DNA from 4 places in the Paenibacillus vulneris genome. Region 2 is predicted to be linked to each of the others. Evidence: riboswitches for the same ligand, from Rfam matches in the RefSeq annotation. Region 2 holds a riboswitch; each other region holds the start of a gene.

Region 1 (4,631 bases), on a different contig from region 2:
TACAACCCACGATATTGTGGACCGGGATGTATTCGGCTACGCGGTGGATAAGGGCTGGATGTGCGTCCAAATTCTGTACATGCGCCAAGGGAAGCTGATCGAGCGGCGCGCCTCGATGTTCCCTTATTACGGCGAGGAATACGAGGATTTCGTTTCCTTCGTCACGCAGTATTACAGCGATAACCCCGCCCTGCCGAGGGAGGTCTTCCTGCCTGCGGAGCCGGAGCAAGAGCAGGAAGCGAACGCAGCGGGCGCCGAAGCTCCGGAATCCTCCAGCGAAGAGGAACCTGCGGGGCTCGCCGAAGGAATGAAGACCGACGTCAAGGAAGCGCTGGAGAGCTGGCTTAAGGTGAAGGTCCATATCCCGCGACGCGGCTTGAAAAAAAATATGGTTCATATGGCGTGCGATAACGCCCGCGTCGGGCTGGAGGAGAAATTCCGGCTTATTGAGAGAGACGAACAGCGTACGGTCAAAGCGGTGGAAAATTTGGGCGAATGGCTCGGTACCGGGATGATTCACCGTATCGAGGCCTTCGATAACTCCAACATCCAGGGCTCCGATCCCGTATCGGCCATGGTCGTGTTTACGGACGGCAAGCCGGACCGCAAGGAATACCGCAAATACAAGATTCGCACGGTGCAAGGGCCGGACGACTACGAAACGATGCGTGAGGTTATTCGCCGGAGATACGAACGGGTACTTAAAGAAAACCTGCCAATGCCGGATCTTATCGTCGTGGACGGCGGCAAAGGGCAGATTTCGGCGGCCGTCGATGTGCTTGAAAATGAGCTGGGGCTATATATCCCGGTCTGCGGCCTTGTTAAGGACGCCAAGCATAAAACGGCGGAGCTGATGACGGGAGACCCGCCCGAGGTCGTTCCGCTTCCCAGGGACAGCCAGGAATTTTACTTGCTCCAGCGGATTCAAGATGAGGTCCACCGTTTCGCGATCACCTTCCATCGGGAGACGCGCGCGAAGTCGATGGTCGTATCGACTCTGGATTCCATTCCAGGCATCGGGGAGAAGCGGCGCAAGGCGCTCTTGAAGCACTTCGGCTCTCTTAAAAAAATAAAAGAAGCCGGCATTGAGGATTTCCGGCCTCTTGGAATCGGGGAAAAGCTGGCTTCGCAAATTTTGCGGTCGCTGAACGGCGAAACGGAAGAGCCGCTTCAAGAAGATGAGAGCGGTGAAGAAAATCAGCAGGAAGCCAACGCCATCGAATAGGTTGGCGGAAGCTTCCTGCTTTTTGACATTATAACCGGGAGGAATCTAATGACTCGTACGGAGGGTCGGAGGGTTCCTCTTTGCTTTGGCATGGAGCCAAGCGACGGCCAGGCCCACCAGCCCGGGGAAGAGGATATAGAAGATGCCGGTGATGAGAAACGGCGTGCCCTTCAAGTCCAATAGCGACAAGCCCATCAGGATGCTGTCCATCGTTGCGTGAGCGAAGAGTACGGTCATCAAGCTGTATTTCAAAAAGGCATAGCCAAAAATGATTCCGATGATCGTTACCTCAATAAAACGCGTATAGACCGGGTAGATAGGGTACTGCGTATGACTGAGCGCCCAAATCATGCTCGGCAGCAGCACTGCAAGGAACCGGTTGCGAACGAGCTTCATGAAGAAGGCGATGCCGAACAGCCGGTAGATGGCTTCCTCGGATATCGCCGCTGCCCATGCCATTAGAGGAAAAGCCGCGGGCCATGACATGTTCAGGACGGAATCGGCAGGGTCGTTCACGGACCAGACATCAAAGTATTCGCCCGCTATGAAAAATAACGTTTGCTGCACGGCCAGGATGAAAATGCAGAGCAAATACCCCCGAATCATTGAGCTGCGGATATGCCCCCCAAAGGATTCGTCCCTCCAAACAGGCCAGGTAATCCAGCCCTGCCTCTGCCATAGCTGACGTCCCGCCTGAAACGAAAAATAGACGCTGACAGCCATGATAACAGTAACAATATTAATAAACCAAAGGTTAAACATAGCGCCCCAATCGGAAGGCCCATTGGAATGCATGGTCCGGAATGCCGGAAGCATGTTGAAATTGTTGAAAATATAAATCGCAACAAAAATGAAGGTTAAAAAGATCCCGCGCCGAAAGGTCCATTCTTTACGGTATCGAATCATAAGGAATACAGCCGCAGCCGCCATGATGAGAGAAGCTCCGAGACTAATCCGGGTCATCAAGGAAGCATTGTCATTCTGCTGTTCCTTCCACTCGGCAAAGGACGCAGGTATGGAAAACGCCGTATGGAAGGCCGTGACCTTTCCGCCGTCTACCGACAAGCTTAACCTAAGCTTGGCTTCTCCTATTTGTTTGTCTTTACTCTCAAATAGGTAAGGCATACCGCGACCGTTCGTTACAGGCGGTTCCGGCTCGGTTACCGGATGGATTCTCGTGAAATCGGATAGCGTGTAGCCCTGGTCCTTCAACGCTTGCTCCGCTATCGCCAATGAGTCTCCCAATGAGGCAACAGTCTGCTTTTTGCTCGAGGGAGCGTAGTACGCGTTCCAGCCCATTATATTTAAGTTGGTAAAGTTAACCTCTACGTAATAGGTAGCAAGGTTCGAATTGTCGTTAATTTCCACCTCAAAATAATCGATAGGATAGGCGGCAAAGCGCTTGACATATTCATCGAGCAGCTCCGCTTTTTGCAGATAGCCGCTTCGATCGGAATGAGACTGAAACAAGGTGCCGGTACGATAATCGGCCGAGAGCCCGAAGCGCTCCTGAACGAACCGGACGGCCGCCTCTGCTGCCTGCTGCTTCGTAACCGTTGGGAGGGAGGCCTCCTGTACTTGCTCAACCGATTCATCCTGGAGCCAGGAAGAGATGGCGGCGATCGATACATACAAAATAATTCCAAAAAGTGCCAAAATGAGAAGAGGGAAGTCGGTTTGACGTTTTACCATGCCATGTCTCCTTACTTAGAATTAGAAGCTTACATTATGCTTATAAAATGGTGAGGATATGTCATTGTATTCATTAAACTTAGCACACATGCCCGGCCAAAATCCAATGAAATTCAGAGCAAGAAGGGGAAAATCGTTGAAAAGCGAAGCGCCGGCTCTATCAGCTTCATCCTAAGTATTCTAATAATCCGAATATTACCCGTTTTCGAGTAAAAGCGACTTTGTGATTACAAGCAAAGCACATTATAATTCATATCAATTGAATAAAAAGCCGAATTTCTTTTTGAAAACGGGGGAACCATGAGTAATAAGGGGTGAATTCGATTCCATTTCGCGAGATGGAATTGATAGGGTACCTGTGCGTCCGAATCCGTCAGCTAACCTCGTAGGCTTTGTTGCAGGAACCTGTATAGGCATTGGGTTTCCAGTGTCTTTTTTATTGCCTGAAAACCGAAATTGAGGTGAACGATGAAGCCCGTAACCAAAAAAATTCAACTCACACCGCCGCAAATATTAGTTATCGGCTTTGCATTGATTATTCTTGCCGGAGCCATGCTCCTGTCCCTCCCGGTCGCCTCGGCTACAGGCAAGCCCTTGCGCTTTCTGGATGCGTTGTTTACCGCGACATCGGCCACCTGTGTGACAGGGCTCGTCGTTGTGGATACGGGAACGTTTTTTTCGAAATTCGGGCAAATTGTCATCATCTTGCTGATCCAGGTCGGCGGTCTGGGCTTTATGACGATGGCGACCCTGTTTGCTTTTGCGCTAAAAAAGCGAATTTCCTTGAAAGAACGGTTAATCCTGCAGGAAGCGATGAATCAGGGAAGCATGGAAGGGATCGTCAGGTTGATCCGCCGGGTCATTCGATACTCACTCACAATTGAACTCGCTGCGGCAGTGATTTTCTCGATTCGATGGTCGTTGGAGCTGGGCCCGGCCAAAGGGATTTATTTTGGCTTCTGGCATGCGATCTCCTTCTTCAACAATGCCGGCTTTGACCTGTTCGGATCGGTCTATGGTCCGTTCACGAGTCTTACCTCATATGTCAATGACCCCGTCGTCAATATCGTTTCAATGGGGCTTATCATTCTGGGAGGTCTTGGGTTTGTAGTCATGTCGGACGTGATGGACTACAGGAACCACCGGCGGCTGTCGCTGCATTCCAAGGTGGTCTTGAGCGCGACAGGCTTGCTTATCCTTATTGGTGCACTCGTCATCTTTATATTTGAATTTACGAATGCCAAAACCTTAGGCTCACTGACGTGGGGAGGCAAGATCTGGGCAGCCTTCTTCCAATCGGTAACTCCGCGCACGGCGGGAGCCAATACGGTAGATTTGGGAAGCCTGCGCCAGGCGACGCAGTTTTTCATGATCATCCTGATGTTTATAGGCGCTTCTCCTGGCTCCACCGGGGGCGGGATCAAGACGACCACCTTCACGACGCTGATTGGCGCGATGATAGCTATGGTCCGGGGGAAGGAAGACATTGTCCTGTTTCATTACCGTTTGGGTAAGGACCGTATTTTGAAAGCTATTACGCTTACGATGATCGCCTTGTTTATGGTCATCTTCGTTGCGATGATTTTGTCCACGACGGAAAACCATCCATTCCTGATGATTTTGTTCGAGGTGACCTCCGCCTTCGGCACGGTTGGCTTGACGATGGGAATGACGACGGATTTGACCGATGTCGGCAAAATATTGATTTGCCTGA
Region 2 (4,631 bases):
GCTGGAGCAATACGGGGGAGCGGACGGGGAGCTTGCAGCCGCGCTGCGTTACATGAATCAGCGTTACACGATTCCGGATAAAATCATCGGGCTGTTGACGGATATATCTACCGAGGAGTTTGCGCATCTGGAAATGATTGCCACAATGGTTTACAAGCTCACAAAGGACGCGACCGCAGAGCAAATTAAAGCGGCGGGTCTTGATCCCCATTATGTAAGCCATGACAAGGCGCTATTTTATGAGAATGCTTCAGGGGTTCCTTGGACTGCCGCTTACATACAGGCGAAGGGAGACCCTATCGCGGATTTATATGAAGATATTGCCGCAGAGGAGAAGGCGCGGGCTACGTATCAGTGGCTTATCGATATGACGGATGACGTGGATCTACAAGACGGATTGAAATATTTACGGGAAAGAGAGGTAGTCCATTCTTTACGGTTCCGGGAAGCGGTCGAAATATTGAAATCGGAGCGGGGAACGAAGAAAGTGTTCTAGCCATAGGAGAGGAGCGGCATGAGCAGATAGCAAAAGCATCCCGAAAGACGCCTTACCAGGCTCGGGATGCTTTTTTGACATGTAGCATGCGTGGTTCTTGCCCAAATGAAGAATCAGGATTTTTTGGCTTTAGAACGGTTAGTGCGTTTAGAACGATTAGAACGATTAGAACGATTAGAGGGATTAGTTGGATTAGTTGGATTAGATGAATTAGAGCGATTTTGCCTATGTCCGCCATGACCGCCATGCCAGCCTCCGTGGCCTCCATGCCAGCCGCCATGACCGCCATGCCAGCCGCCATGACCGCCGTGCCAGCCGCCATGCCAGCCGCCATGACCGCCGTGCCAGCCGCCATGCCAACCTCCCGGCCAACCGCCGCCATACCAGCCCCCGTATGGGTAACTCCAAGTGCTGTAGGTACCGATAGGAACCGTCACAACGGTTGGATAAGTATAGGGAATATAAGCCATTGCCATAGTCTCCTTTGCTTGTTTTGATACCAACAATGTATGCTCGGGAGACAAATCGTGATACTTGACCTAGAGAAATAGGCATTTGTCATGCATAAAAAAAGAGAGCGGCACCGCCGCCCAAAATCCAAAGCTTCTATTTGGCAAAATAATATATGATAGCGGCGATGATTAGAACAATGATAATGATCCATGTGATAGTACCCGCTTTAGAGCTGCTTTTTTGGTCAGGTGGGGATGCGGCTTGATCCGTTGAGCTTAAGAAGGTTCCGCAATACTTACAGACAATGTCTCCGTCACTCATCTTTTCATTACATTTTGAACAAAATTTCACCATTTGCATCACCCGCAATCTGATGGATTTTGTTAACTAGGCGCTTCATTACATATGTATGGTTCAACCATCGTTCCATCCATATCCAGAATGGATTGATAAACAATAAATATGCTTAAAGTGAGATGAATTGCTCGGATTCACAAGGCTGCATTGACACGTGGAGATTATTGGAATTATGATGTCTAAAGGATACTTTACACGTCCGCTATGACTTCCCTATGAGCTTAATGCTTAGGAAAGCCTCGTTTGACAATGATCATGTATAAAAAGAAAACAGCATTCGGAGGAGTTAACCATGAAACCGACTTTATCCAAGCCGGAAGCGATGATATTTGATTTGGACGGGACGTTGTTCCAGACGGAAACGCTGCTTCTGCCGGCTTACCATGCCACATTTGACCAGCTGAGGGCTGAAGGAGCCTATTCGGGACCTACGCCGCCGGAGAGCGAAATATTGGGAAGCCTGGGGATGCTGCTCGAGCATATATGGCAGCGGGTGATGCCGGATACGGATGTTCAGGTGCACCGCAGAGCAGATGAATTGCTGCTGGACTATCAAATTCAGGGTCTGCTGCGCGGGGAAGGGCGGCTGTACGATGGAGTTGCGGATACGCTGAAGGCGCTGCATGAGCAAGGCGTTCGCCTGTTCGTAGCGAGCAATGGGCTGGAGTCTTATGTGAAAAATGTTATTCAGCATAAAGGGCTGGGACCTTTATTCGAAGGTTTATACAGTGCCGGAGAATTCAGAACCCGTTCCAAGGTGGATCTGGTCCGCATGCTGTTGGAAACCTATAACGTAAAGACGGCCTGGATGGTCGGGGATCGTTCCTCTGATGTGGAAGCGGGTCTTGAGAACGGGTTAACGGTTATCGGCTGCGATTATGCCGGTTTCCGCAAAGAAGGGGAGCTGGAGGGAGCCCATGAGCAAATCGGCAGCTTTAGTGAGCTGTTCTCTCTGCTTCAGACTTCGCTGCAGCAGTCCCGATAAAACATCAATTTCAAAAAGGTTGCACTTGGAGCTGTCAATTTCATAGGAAATTAATGGGGAGGCCGGAATTTCGGTCTCCCTTTCATTTACATCCAAAGTCTGTTTTTTCGCGGAATAACCCCTATGCAAGCTGAAATATTTTACAATCCTCTACTTTTTCTGGCTGCTCAGGTATGCCGATGGAATAATTTGCACCATGAAATAGCCAGGTGCCCATGCTACACTAGAGTGGCTCAAAAAACCAGAAACGCGGTTTCAACGCCGCTTGGGTTATATAGGGCAAAATCATAATAAAGGCCGAAGCTAATAGAAGCACGGGGGAACCAATCTTTGGGGTGAAGCCGCGTCAGCGGCAGGGTGATTGACCTTTGACCCGAATCCGTCAGCTAACCTCGCAGGCCGAAAAAAGGAGAGGTTTATTTTGAATCGTTTGATGAAAATTGTTTTGACAAGTGCTTTGGCACTTAGCCCGATTATCGGTGTAACTGGAGTATCCGCAGCTCCCGCAACAACATCTACCGTATCGAGCACCAAGGCGTCGACATTATCTGTTGCCGCTAAACGGGACAAGGTTGTTAAAACGGCGCTTTCTCTGCAGGGTAAAGTTCAGTATGTTCCGTGGACACAACGCCAAGAGGCCCACGCTCCATATAAAACGGACTGCTCCGGTTTTACGGCTCTCGTTTATAAACTCGCTAACGTTGGAGTTACTCTAGTTGATAGAGACGATGACCATCAAGCCCAAGTAGGAACAAAAATCACTTCCTACAAGAACCTGCAAAAGGGCGACCTGCTGTTCTTCGGTAACATTGGAAGCTCGAAAAGCATGAAAGACGTAGGCCACGTGGGGATCTATATCGGTAACGGTAAAATGATTCACAACATCAACAGCAAATCCGACGTGAAAATTTCGGATATCAACTCGAGCTACTACAAAAACAAATTTATGTTCGCTAGAAGAGTAATTAAATAATAGGGCACGTACCTTAATCTAGCATGAATATAAAATAATAAAAGCCTTCCAAGCCTGGGACCCGGATAACGGACCGCTTGGAAGGTTTTTTCCATATTAACAGCTGTATAATTTCGATGATCCCCGCAATGGAATCAGCTGCGGAGACAAAGCCTCATTTTTTGTGATTCTAGCGTTAAAGAATTTTAAAGTCCGACTGATGATGGTATCTGGGAATATGCTTTTTTAAGTGATGGACCATTTTTGACATGCGCTCCGCTTCGTTTCCATTCCGGTTCGGATGTTTTTCCAGCGTGTTTAATAATGGAACGACCCGAAAAGCGGTACGTCCTCCAATCTTGGTGCTGCGAGTCCATGTAGGGATAAAATCGGCCTGAACGATCTGTACCCTTCCATCGTCATGCTTTCGAATATGAAGACGGTTAATAAGACCGGTCAGCGTATGATCGTTTCCGTATAATCGGGTAGAAACGAAATTCCCCAAGGAATAAGCGGCGTACCTTTTTTTCTTGACCCCGGTAATATCCCTGGATTCCTGGAAAATAGCCGGTTGGATGACATGGGAATGCGCCCCGAGAATAATATCGGCGCCGTGCTTGAACAGTAGTTGGAAGTAACGCTTCTGCTCCTCATTCGGATACTTGCTGTATTCTCTTCCGAAGTGCATGCATACGATAATAAGATCCACCGATCTCGACTTTAGCCTTCGGATGTCGGATATGATTTTGCTTGGACTAATCCGATTGACGGCCCAGGATTGACCGCTTGGTACCGGGATTCGGTTGGTTGTTTTAGTATAGGACAAAATACCGATTTTGATTCCTTTGACATTTTTAATCAATAATTGTTGAGAATCTTTGTGCGTGCGGAAAGTTCCCGTATGCGACAACCCCTTGGAGTCAAGCACCTTAAGGGTTCGTTTCAGTCCGTTAATGCCGCAATCCATACAATGGTTGTTTGCCGTTGTCAGTACGTCGAATCCCAGCCTTTTTAAAGTGCTGGCAAAGGAATCGGGACAATTGAACAGCGGCCATCCAGTTTTGGCGCTTCTTCGCGATACGGTGTACCCGATCTCCGGGCCTGAAAAAGTGGTTTCTAGATTTCCAATGGTTAGATCTGCATCACGCAAATAGGGAGCAACCGGTTCAAATATCTCGTCAAAGGAATAACGCTTCTCTCCGGTGACTCTGGCGCTGCCAATAAGTCGATATTTCATTAAAAAATCCCCGACCGCGGCGATCGTAATGTCCGTACTCATGACCCATCCCCGTTTCTGTTGAAATAATCGTCTGCCGGGCCCTCGAAGAGTGGAACCGCATAATATCATATGAGCCTGCCGTTGGATCTGTCTTTGCTTTATAAGCCCA
Region 3 (4,631 bases), on a different contig from region 2:
AAGCATAAGGAAGAAGTGGAGAAGGACCTCTCGGAAACGATTAAATATTTGGAGCAAATCAATTACAAGCTGGCGTTATACGATCTGCAGGAAAAAGGATTAACCAAGATGCTGCCCTAGATCGATCGTTTTGCAATATTTCTCTCTAAGTGGAGCGCGTTCACTGGTTGGTAGGCGCGCTTTTTTGGGTGTATCCATTAGAGTAAACTATAAATAATTTTGTCTTATTCTTTTCCATATCACTCCACTTTGTGTGAATAACCACGGAATTATAGGATTTTCCGCCTGCACAAATGATTTATTAGCCAGGGCTTGACTTATAGTAAACTCTAATTGATAACCTAGAATCAAGCCAGCGACGAATGGCTAATAAATGAACAAAGGGGAAGTACACATGAATACAAAAGTAGCAATCATCACAGGCGCAAGCAGCGGAATGGGGGCGGCTACGGCCAAGCTTCTCGCTCAACACGACATTAAAGTCATGCTTGCCGCTCGCCGGGAAGAGCGATTGCAGCAGCTGCAGGATGAAATCCGCAATGCTGGAGGCGAAGCCAGTTACAAGGTGACTGACGTCACTTCGCGTGCCGACGTTGAAGCATTGGCGGATGAAACCATTCAAACCTATGGACAAATCGACATCTTGATTAATAATGCCGGGATCATGCCGCTCTCGTTTTTCAGGAATTTAAAGGTCGATGAATGGGAACGAATGATTGATGTGAACATTAAAGGTGTCCTCTATGGGATGGCAGCAGTGTACAAACATATGGAAGAACGCAATGAGGGACATATTATTAATTTCTCCTCCATTGCAGGGCACATCCTCTTCCCGTCGAGCTCTATTTATAGTGCTACCAAGCATGCCGTTCGGGTGTTAACGGAAGGCATGCGAACCGAACTGGGGGCTAAACAAAATATTCGGACGACCCTCATTTCCCCTGGGGCAGTAGAAACCGAGCTGTATGATACCATTACGGATAACTCGATTTATCCCGCGCTCGAGAAATTGGGGAGTCAGGAATGGAACCAACTTGACCCTAACGACATTGCCAAAACGATATTGTTTGCAATCCAGCAGCCGACTAACGTGACAATTAACGAGTTGATTGTCCGCCCCACATCGCAAAGCTTATAAAACGGTGCCGCCCAACTTCCATTAGTGGTGAAGTTGGGCGGCGATTTCATTACTACATAATTTTTAATTACGTGAAACAAAAAAAGGCATCCATGGCAGGATGCCTTCCTTCTACGTTTCCCCCTATAAATCAACTGCTCAAGCTTCTCCCCCGCGGCATGTCGGGAAGCTCATTTACAGAGACAATAGCCTCTGATTTTTTCTTGGGCCGCTTCCAATACTGCTCGTTTCCGGGCAAATCATCGAACCAGGCTGCATCCTTGGGGCAGTCCATTATCATGAATTTGCCGTATTGATCCTCGCGGGACTGATGATATTTTAAATAAGCCTTGCCGTTCTCTATCGCCAAAATCTCGATTTTTCCGGACGTGTGGCTCATGGATAACCGGATTCTTTTTCCCAAGCCGGAGGTTCTTGCTTTAGCCTGCTCGACAATCCGGTACACCTCCTGCAGCGAGAGGACAAAATCGCGATTCCCGGCAACGGGACGATTAATAAAGAAATAATAAGGAGTCACGCCTGCCCACGAGAGCTTGTCAAGCAGCTCGGCCAAGACGGCCGGGTTATCATTGATTCCTTTAAGAATCGGCGTTTGATTGACGACGATAGCGCCCGCCTGATGCAGCGCCTCGAAGCCCCGCTTGGCTTCAGGTGTGATCTCGCGAGGATGGTTAATATGAGCCATAACATAAATGCGCTTGTCGGCTGTGGAATATTGGCGAATGGTATCAAGCAACGCCTCATCCTCATAAATTCGCATCGGATTAAACACGGGGATTTTGGAGCCCAGCCGTATAATTTGCACATGCTCGATGGCTCTTAGCCGTTCCAGGATAGAGGCAAGCTTAGGCGTAGCAAGAATCAAGCTGTCGCCGCCCGTTAGCAGCACATTGTTGATTTCGGGGTGGGCGGCGATATAGTCCAGGCCCGGATTGACGTCGGACAGCGCTTCCTTGACATCGTTGCGAAACAACCGTTTGCGGAAGCAGTACCGGCAATAGGCACCGCACACCTCCGATACGATGAGCAGCGCCGTCGTCTTATACTTATGCTGGCACCCGGGGACCACATAGTTCGTATCCTCGTCGGATGCATCCCAACGGCCGTATTCGGACAATTCCCCTTCATTCGGAATGACCAGCTTTTTGATAGGATCGCTCGGGTCGCTCCAGTCTATCAGCTTCAGGTAATAATCGTTCACGCGAAACACGAACTTATCCGTTATTTGCTGCAGTTTCTTTCTATCCTGCTCCGGGATTTCCGTGATTTTGTTAATATCGGTAATATATTTCGGTTGCGGCATGGGGGATCCTCCTTGAATTGACAGATTGTTTAGGCTGCAGTGCACCTGCTTTCCTGCGGGCTTGGCTTCCTCCTTACTCTTTTCCCTGTACTAACTGAATGTCTGGCAGCATCCCTCCCTCGCTCTTAATATGAAAATTGTTTTTTTGCCATAATAAGTAAAATTTTATAATTATTGGTTTAGATAACAACAAAAAGACCCGAGCAGCAACAGGGCCTTTGTACTTTAGACTGCTTGCATGCAGTCCGGTACAACGCCGACTATCGCTCAATTCGGGTCCATTCAGCCAAAATAAAAAGACCCGAAACCACGGGTCAATGAATGCAATACAGCATGCATAAAAATTCAATTTGACCCATCCACTGCTGACGAGGTTAGCTGCCGGGCTCGGGAAAGATGGTTCCCTACATGCAAATCATGATTCGCCCCAAAAAGTGGTTCCCCCGCTTTCCGATGAATAAACCGGAAATTAAGCGTATTCTTATCATACACTACGGTCAAGGTTGAGTCAAATTGTATCAGGAGAATTTTGGGATCCCAACGGCTTCATTGCTCTCTCAGTACAATACCCCACAGGGTACATTGCCCTAATGAAAAGAGGCAGCCCCGGCGATCGGGACTACCTCTAATGTACCGTTTAGTTCAACGTCTTCAAAAACCGCTTGGCCTGGCCGCCCGGCGTTTCGAATAACTCATACACATTGACCGATATCGGGAATTCGAACTGCTCGCTCTGAATATTATTCGTTACAATATTTTGAATGCCGCTGACCAGCCTCTGCGCTCCGGTAAAGCTTCCATCCGCCGTTCCCAGCACACGGCCCAGCTTGTCGACGACCTCAAAATGCAGCTTGGAGAAATTGGAATCGACCACCACATTTTCCGCCTGCTTGATCTCCAGCTCCAGCTTCATTTTATAGGAGTATGAGCTGTTGGTAGCCAGGTAGTTCGTGCCTACCGTGGAATTAACCAGCCTGATGTCAAAAGGATACAGCTGCATCGTATCGGAATCCGTCTCCTTCTGCAGCGCCGTTTGTACGGAAGCGACAGCGACTTTGTACGGAGCCGCCGTCTGGCTGTCGAGCAGCCTCAAGACAAGCCCCTCTCCCGCTTCGGTTTGCGGCACGTTAAACGCATAGCTTACGACATAGCTCAACCCCGGATTCATTGAAGCGGATACCTCCGTCTGGCGAACACCGGAATAGGCTGCACCGCCGCTGCCCACAAGCTCCGCATCAAAGGCGGGTGTCGGTATCGGCTTATCGCTTGTGCTGGTAAGGATAAACTTACCGACCGCCGTTTTGTAGCCTTCTCCCGGATTCTGGGTCATATGAAGCTCCATCAGCGACACCTGCGTATGATCCAGAATTTTGGAGAGAGGATCTACCGCGATCGGCGTCCCCATAGCATAAGCCGATGACACAGCGGAACCGGCTTGATTCCCGTAAGGCAGCGAGACGGCCACTCTGCCGATGTCGATAGCGACTCCCGCTTTCCCGCTTGTTCCGGAAGCTTGAGAGCCGCTTGCCTGAGAGCTTGCAGGCAGGAACAGGTCGGTTGTCATCACGAGCAGCCGGGCCGGATTTACATTGCTTTCGAGCGGAATCGCAAAATGAATATATTGCTTCTCCCCGGGCTCCAGCCCGACCGCATCCTTTTCCGTCCTTACGCCGGTGTACGTCTTCTCTGCACGCGCATCGATTCGAAAATCAGGAATCGTTTCCCGCCCTCCGGCTGGATTCTCAGCCAAAAGCGTAACGACCGCTACGGGCCCTTTCTCCGTATTCTGTCTCTCATAACCGACCGGCGTATAGGTCAGGTCGGAGTTGATTCCAGGGATAGAGAAGGCTGTTCCCCACGCTAGTTCCTTGCCGGGAAGCGCGCTCCCGGTTGACGGGTACCATACTTCCGAGCCAAGCGGAAGACTCAGTAAGACGGTCTCCGCCTTAGGATAAGCATAAGGATCGACCTTCACAAAGGACAGTCCGGCAAGCTTCATTGAAGCCTTGCTGTCCACCGTGCTCATGTAGACCAGCTCGCCAATCTCCATAGGCTTGAGCGCCTTCTTGTTATCCGAGCTGGCATCCAGCGTGTATTCGACGCCATCCTGCGTCTGTACCCGAAGCTCGTAATCCGGTATACGCTGCTTCGCGGAGGCTCCGTTATACAGCCGCACGGTAACGGCAATAC
Region 4 (4,631 bases), on a different contig from region 2:
GGCTGTCGAGGTGGTGAGAGCCACTTGAAAACCAAGATTCTCAAGCCTTCGAACTGCCTGCTTCCTATGGCCTCTTGCTGTCGTTTTTCGAAATAGCTACCGGCTAAATCTTTATAATCTTTGCCGCGCGTGAGGAGATGATAAACAATAGTCATGATGGAATGGGCGGCCGCCAATGCCGCTCGGTGTCTGCCTTTGCGGCTTGCGATGCGTCGGTACTGAGCTCCGAGATAATTGTTGGATCTGCAGACGGAGTGGGCGCAACTTCAATGAGTGCCGATCGAAGGTACTTATTTCCTTGCGAGTTTTCGAGGATTTTCACTTGCCGGCACTTTAGAATGAAATTAAGGAGCTAAGCGGTTTGTTCTCGCTTAGTTCCTTGGTTTGTACGCCCAGCAGGGGCGTCATCTTTAGGGTGAAAGTCCCGAACGGGGGCTGGCGAACGCCTACCGTTAGCCAAGAGCAAGAGGGTGTCCTCGGCAAAGAGAACCGGTGAAGCCGTATGGGTATGTCGGAGCGCCGAGTTCTTCATCGGCACAAGTCGCCCTTTCCTCTCGCGAAGCCCAGAACGACTTGCTGGAGCGAATGCTCGAAGGGGAGAACCTTCGGCTCGCATACAAGCGAGTGATCCAAAACGGAGGAGCACCCGGCGTGGACGGTGTAACGATAGCCGAGCTACAAGCTTATAAAAAAGCCCCTTGGAAAGCATCCCAAGGGGCTTCGTGGACCTCTATGCAGTATAGATTTGCTTTCTTATTGTTGTGTCAAAGGGGCCCATACAGTTGTGTTAACCCAGTTGCCATTAAGTTTATATTTGAAATCTGCCCCCATAGATAATCCAACGGTTACTATTAACCCTGGTTCAGACTCATTAAAATTGAAAGTAGTCAGTGTACCCCAATCTGAAGCTTTATAGTTGTATGTGTTGTAAATAATTGTGTCACCACCAACTATGCCATATGCTACTGCTTTAACTCGTGGTTGTCCTGCTTGTTCAGTGATATCATAGCCTGATTTCCCTGTAATATTTTGAATAACTGTTCCATTAGTTCTGAAACCGGCAAAACCCGCCCAATTTACACTAATCGTTCCAGTTGCATATACACAAGCTTGTATATAACTATTATTCTCGCAACCATTTCCACCATAGGTTATACTGGAACCTGCAACTTTAGAATTTCGATTTGCAGGAATAATAAATTCGCCAGTTGCTTTTGCATTTTGAATAAGTCTTTCTAGTTCTGCAGCACCACCTTTTAATTCCTGTCTAGTAATCGTTAGCTCAACACCATCTTTTTTGACTACTTGTTCGAAAGTGTTTAGCACTTCCAACCCGAGAACTTTTTGCTTACTGGTACCTTCCTGCGCTAAAGCAGATCCAGCAAAGAGGGTAAAAGCAAATACACAAGCCAAAGATAACCTACCAATTCTACGAATAATACCTGCTACCATAATAATTACCTCCTTTATCAATATATGGTAATTATATCCTATTAAATTTACAATATCTACCTAAAATTATAATATTTATTATATTTTGTTGTATAATAGATTAATCCTTTAATCTTAACAAGTGAAAGGTGGGTATTAATATGTATTATTTAATAACCCCAGCTGGAATAATTTTGTCAATATTTTTTTTACTTGTGGTATTATTAATCATTAGGTTATTAATCAACATCAACAATCGATCCAAATAAGATAATAATCACGAAAATAAAAAACGTTGAGTTGATCCTTCTATCTGGAAGATGTAGCCAGGCGTGACTACAGCTCGCTCTTCCGGTTTTCCGATTGAAGCCCAACTCGTCGGGCATTGCTGGAAAAGGCTGCAGGCAGCCGTGGCAGCAACCCGGCTTCTTCTGGACGAAGTAAGGCCTGATGATTGTCCGGTGGCGGCGGCTGTAGGAAGAAAATATAAAGTAATAAAAAAACAGCGGCAGTCTAGATGATAGCCGCTGTTTCGATTTATGGAATAATCTCTGAATGCTAGAAGGATCAACAAAACAGTTAAAATTACTATAATCGTTTAAATATCTCCATTTCTTTTTGAACCTGGGGTACGTGGGACTGATCTGCCCATGGTGAAGAATGTAACTTCTTACACCAGGGGATTCTGGAAGGGGCACTTTTCTTGTTACGACCACTCTTTTCTTCCCCGTACCAACAATGACCATAGAACGTTTTTACCGACAAACCAAAACTCGCCATCGTTTTATGACGGGAAGACGAAGTTGGAATGAATTATATTCTTCGCAACGGCGAGTATATCGTTCTGGTTGAATCTTTCCGCTCGGTTTGGCTCGGATCCATATGAAAGATATAAAGAACAATGTACTCAATGGAATGCACGTCTCAACGAAAGTGTAATGCGCCGGCGCTTTCGCCGAAATCCAGAAAGTTACTTAAAGCAACTTGAGGAAAAATATAGTGCGTTGGTTATTCCGTCGTAGTTTTTTTGAGGGAGGGAGATCGATCTGAAATGGTTGCACTTCTCTTCCTCTCTCTTCTTGGTTTGATACGCTTAATAATTAGCCAATTTTTCAAGAAGCTCCATTAAGTAACTTTCAAATTGTATTTGGAAGTATTTTTTTTATAAAGCAATCCCTTATAGTTCATAGAATCTTCTTTAGCTTTTACACTATACGAAATAAATCCTTCACAGTAAGAGTTCCCTTCTTAATAACCGGAGGGAACTATCCCCTTTTTTCAATAAAGAAAGCAATTTGATAAAAAACGATGCGAGATGCACGGCTGTAGAAATGTATGCGCTATTTTGACTAAAGGAGAACAGAAATTGGTTTATTTATCGGGACGCGTCACATTTACAACGGAATCATTAGAAAGTAATATTCAATCGTTGCTTGAATAATTTCATAAAGCTTAATCTTCGAAAGAAGAGCGGGGGACCCATCATTAAGGGGTGAATCCTATTGCGTAGAGCAAAGGAAGGGCATGCTTCTCACAGCCCTAATCCGACAGCTAACCTCGTCAGCGGAAGTGAGAAGGAGAGATGAACACAGGACTCTTGCCTTGTGTTTTTTGTGTTGTTACAGGACATATTAAACACTAAGATGGTTTATTACGCCAATTCTTTTGTTATCGGGGTGCACGCAGTGTGACAACAGATTCATTAAAAAGAGTTATTTTCGGCAGGCCGCTGAAATCCAATGAGCTGGAGCAAGAAAAGATGCCGGTTTGGAAGGCGCTTCCGATATTATCGTCGGACGCCTTGTCGTCAGTGGCTTATGGAACGGAACAGATTCTGATTGCGCTGGCCGCAGTTGGATCGGTTGCAGCCTTTGCTTATTCCCTGCCGATAGCGATCGCTATTATTTTGCTAATCACGATCCTGGTTATCAGCTACAGACAGGTCATCGACGCTTATCCTCAAGGCGGCGGAGCGTATATGGTTTCCAAGGAAAACCTGGGGATGGCGTTCGGAAGATTAACCGGTGTGTCGTTGTTGATTGACTATACGCTGACGGTTGCGGTTTCCGTATCCGCCGGAGTGCAGGCTATTACGTCCGCCTTTCCTGCTGCGATCCCTTATATTGTACCGATCGCCCTGTTCCTGGTTTGGCTCATGGTATGGTTAAACCTGAGAGGGACCTCCGAATCCGGAACGGTATTTGCCTTCCCGACGTATTTCTTTATTCTCTGTGTGCTGGTATTGATCGGCAAAGGGATATTTGATTTGATCACGGGCGCCAGTCATGCGAATGCCATTCATGTTATTCCGGGAGCAGCACCGGCGGGACTGACGATGTTCGTTTTGTTAAAGGCTTTCTCCTCCGGTTGTTCTGCGGTTACCGGGATTGAGGCGATTTCGGATGCGGTGCCGCATTTTAAAACTCCTTCCAAGGACAATGCCAAGAAGACCTTGCTGTCGCTGGGGATTTTGCTGGCCATTATCTTCGGCGGGGTTACCATCCTGACCATGGCATATGGCGTAACGCCGGATCCGAGAGGGCATACCTCCGTGCTGTCCATGGTAACGGAGAGTGCATTTGGCCGCGGTGCCATGTACTATGGGACGCAAATCGCGACGATGATGATTTTGACACTCGCTGCAAATACGAGCTTTAACGGCTTTCCCATTCTGGCATCGATCATGGCTCAAGACAAGAACTTCCCGAGAATGTTCGCTAACCGTGGAGACCGCTTGTCCTTCCATTTTGGGATTGTTACCTTGGGCGTCTTGGCCAGCCTTCTGCTGATCGCCTTCAGAGGAAAGACCGATGCACTGATTCCTTTATACGCCATCGGTGTCTTCTTGTCCTTCACGCTGGCTCAGAGCGGCCTGGTCCGCAAATGGTTCCGGGAGAAGCAAAAGGGTTGGCAGGGCCGGCTCTTGATTAACGGCTTGGGGGCTCTGGTCTCGTTCGCTGTTCTCATTATTTTTTGCGTGACCAAATTTGTGGAAGGCGCCTGGATTGTCATTATTTTGACGCCGATTCTCTTATGGTTTATTACCAAAATTTACGACCATTACGAGGATGTCGCGGATCAGCTTCGCATCAACCTGGATGAGCCGCTTCCCCATAGGGAATCGATCATCATTATCCCGATCGCAGGGATTCACCGGGTGGTTGCCGCCACGATTTCTTATGCCAAGACGCTGTCGCCCA

Evidence for each region. A riboswitch is a leader RNA that binds a small molecule or an ion and turns the genes downstream of it on or off. The one in region 2 is predicted to bind cyclic di-AMP.
Region 1: linked by a shared signal. The riboswitch ahead of ABEA66_RS19630 (TrkH family potassium uptake protein) and the one ahead of ABEA66_RS05850 (C40 family peptidase) in region 2 are both predicted to bind cyclic di-AMP.
Region 3: linked by a shared signal. The riboswitch ahead of ABEA66_RS10790 (KamA family radical SAM protein) and the one ahead of ABEA66_RS05850 (C40 family peptidase) in region 2 are both predicted to bind cyclic di-AMP.
Region 4: linked by a shared signal. The riboswitch ahead of ABEA66_RS26005 (APC family permease) and the one ahead of ABEA66_RS05850 (C40 family peptidase) in region 2 are both predicted to bind cyclic di-AMP.

Annotation. Positions count from the first base shown of each region.
Region 1 is NZ_BAABJG010000021.1:289,702-294,332, reverse strand. Features, by position in the region: gene uvrC (excinuclease ABC subunit UvrC) at 1-1,225, shown strand, start outside; gene ABEA66_RS19635 (CPBP family intramembrane glutamic endopeptidase) at 1,271-2,917, opposite strand; cyclic di-AMP (ydaO/yuaA leader) riboswitch at 3,177-3,324, shown strand; gene ABEA66_RS19630 (TrkH family potassium uptake protein) at 3,386-4,631, shown strand, end outside.
Region 2 is NZ_BAABJG010000006.1:100,438-105,068, reverse strand. Features, by position in the region: gene ABEA66_RS05865 (manganese catalase family protein) at 1-496, shown strand, start outside; gene ABEA66_RS05860 (hypothetical protein) at 610-972, opposite strand; gene ABEA66_RS36310 (zinc-ribbon domain-containing protein) at 1,103-1,303, opposite strand; gene ABEA66_RS05855 (HAD family hydrolase) at 1,599-2,291, shown strand; cyclic di-AMP (ydaO/yuaA leader) riboswitch at 2,577-2,707, shown strand; gene ABEA66_RS05850 (C40 family peptidase) at 2,713-3,264, shown strand; gene ABEA66_RS05845 (CapA family protein) at 3,440-4,522, opposite strand.
Region 3 is NZ_BAABJG010000010.1:135,789-140,419, forward strand. Features, by position in the region: gene ABEA66_RS10780 (MerR family transcriptional regulator) at 1-120, shown strand, start outside; gene ABEA66_RS10785 (SDR family oxidoreductase) at 395-1,138, shown strand; gene ABEA66_RS10790 (KamA family radical SAM protein) at 1,269-2,441, opposite strand; cyclic di-AMP (ydaO/yuaA leader) riboswitch at 2,790-2,927, opposite strand; gene ABEA66_RS10795 (hypothetical protein) at 3,079-4,631, opposite strand, start outside.
Region 4 is NZ_BAABJG010000029.1:254,751-259,381, forward strand. Features, by position in the region: partial or broken gene ABEA66_RS25990 (group II intron reverse transcriptase/maturase) at 478-720, shown strand; gene ABEA66_RS25995 (hypothetical protein) at 754-1,452, opposite strand; gene ABEA66_RS26000 (hypothetical protein) at 1,764-1,952, shown strand; cyclic di-AMP (ydaO/yuaA leader) riboswitch at 2,871-3,012, shown strand; gene ABEA66_RS26005 (APC family permease) at 3,119-4,631, shown strand, end outside.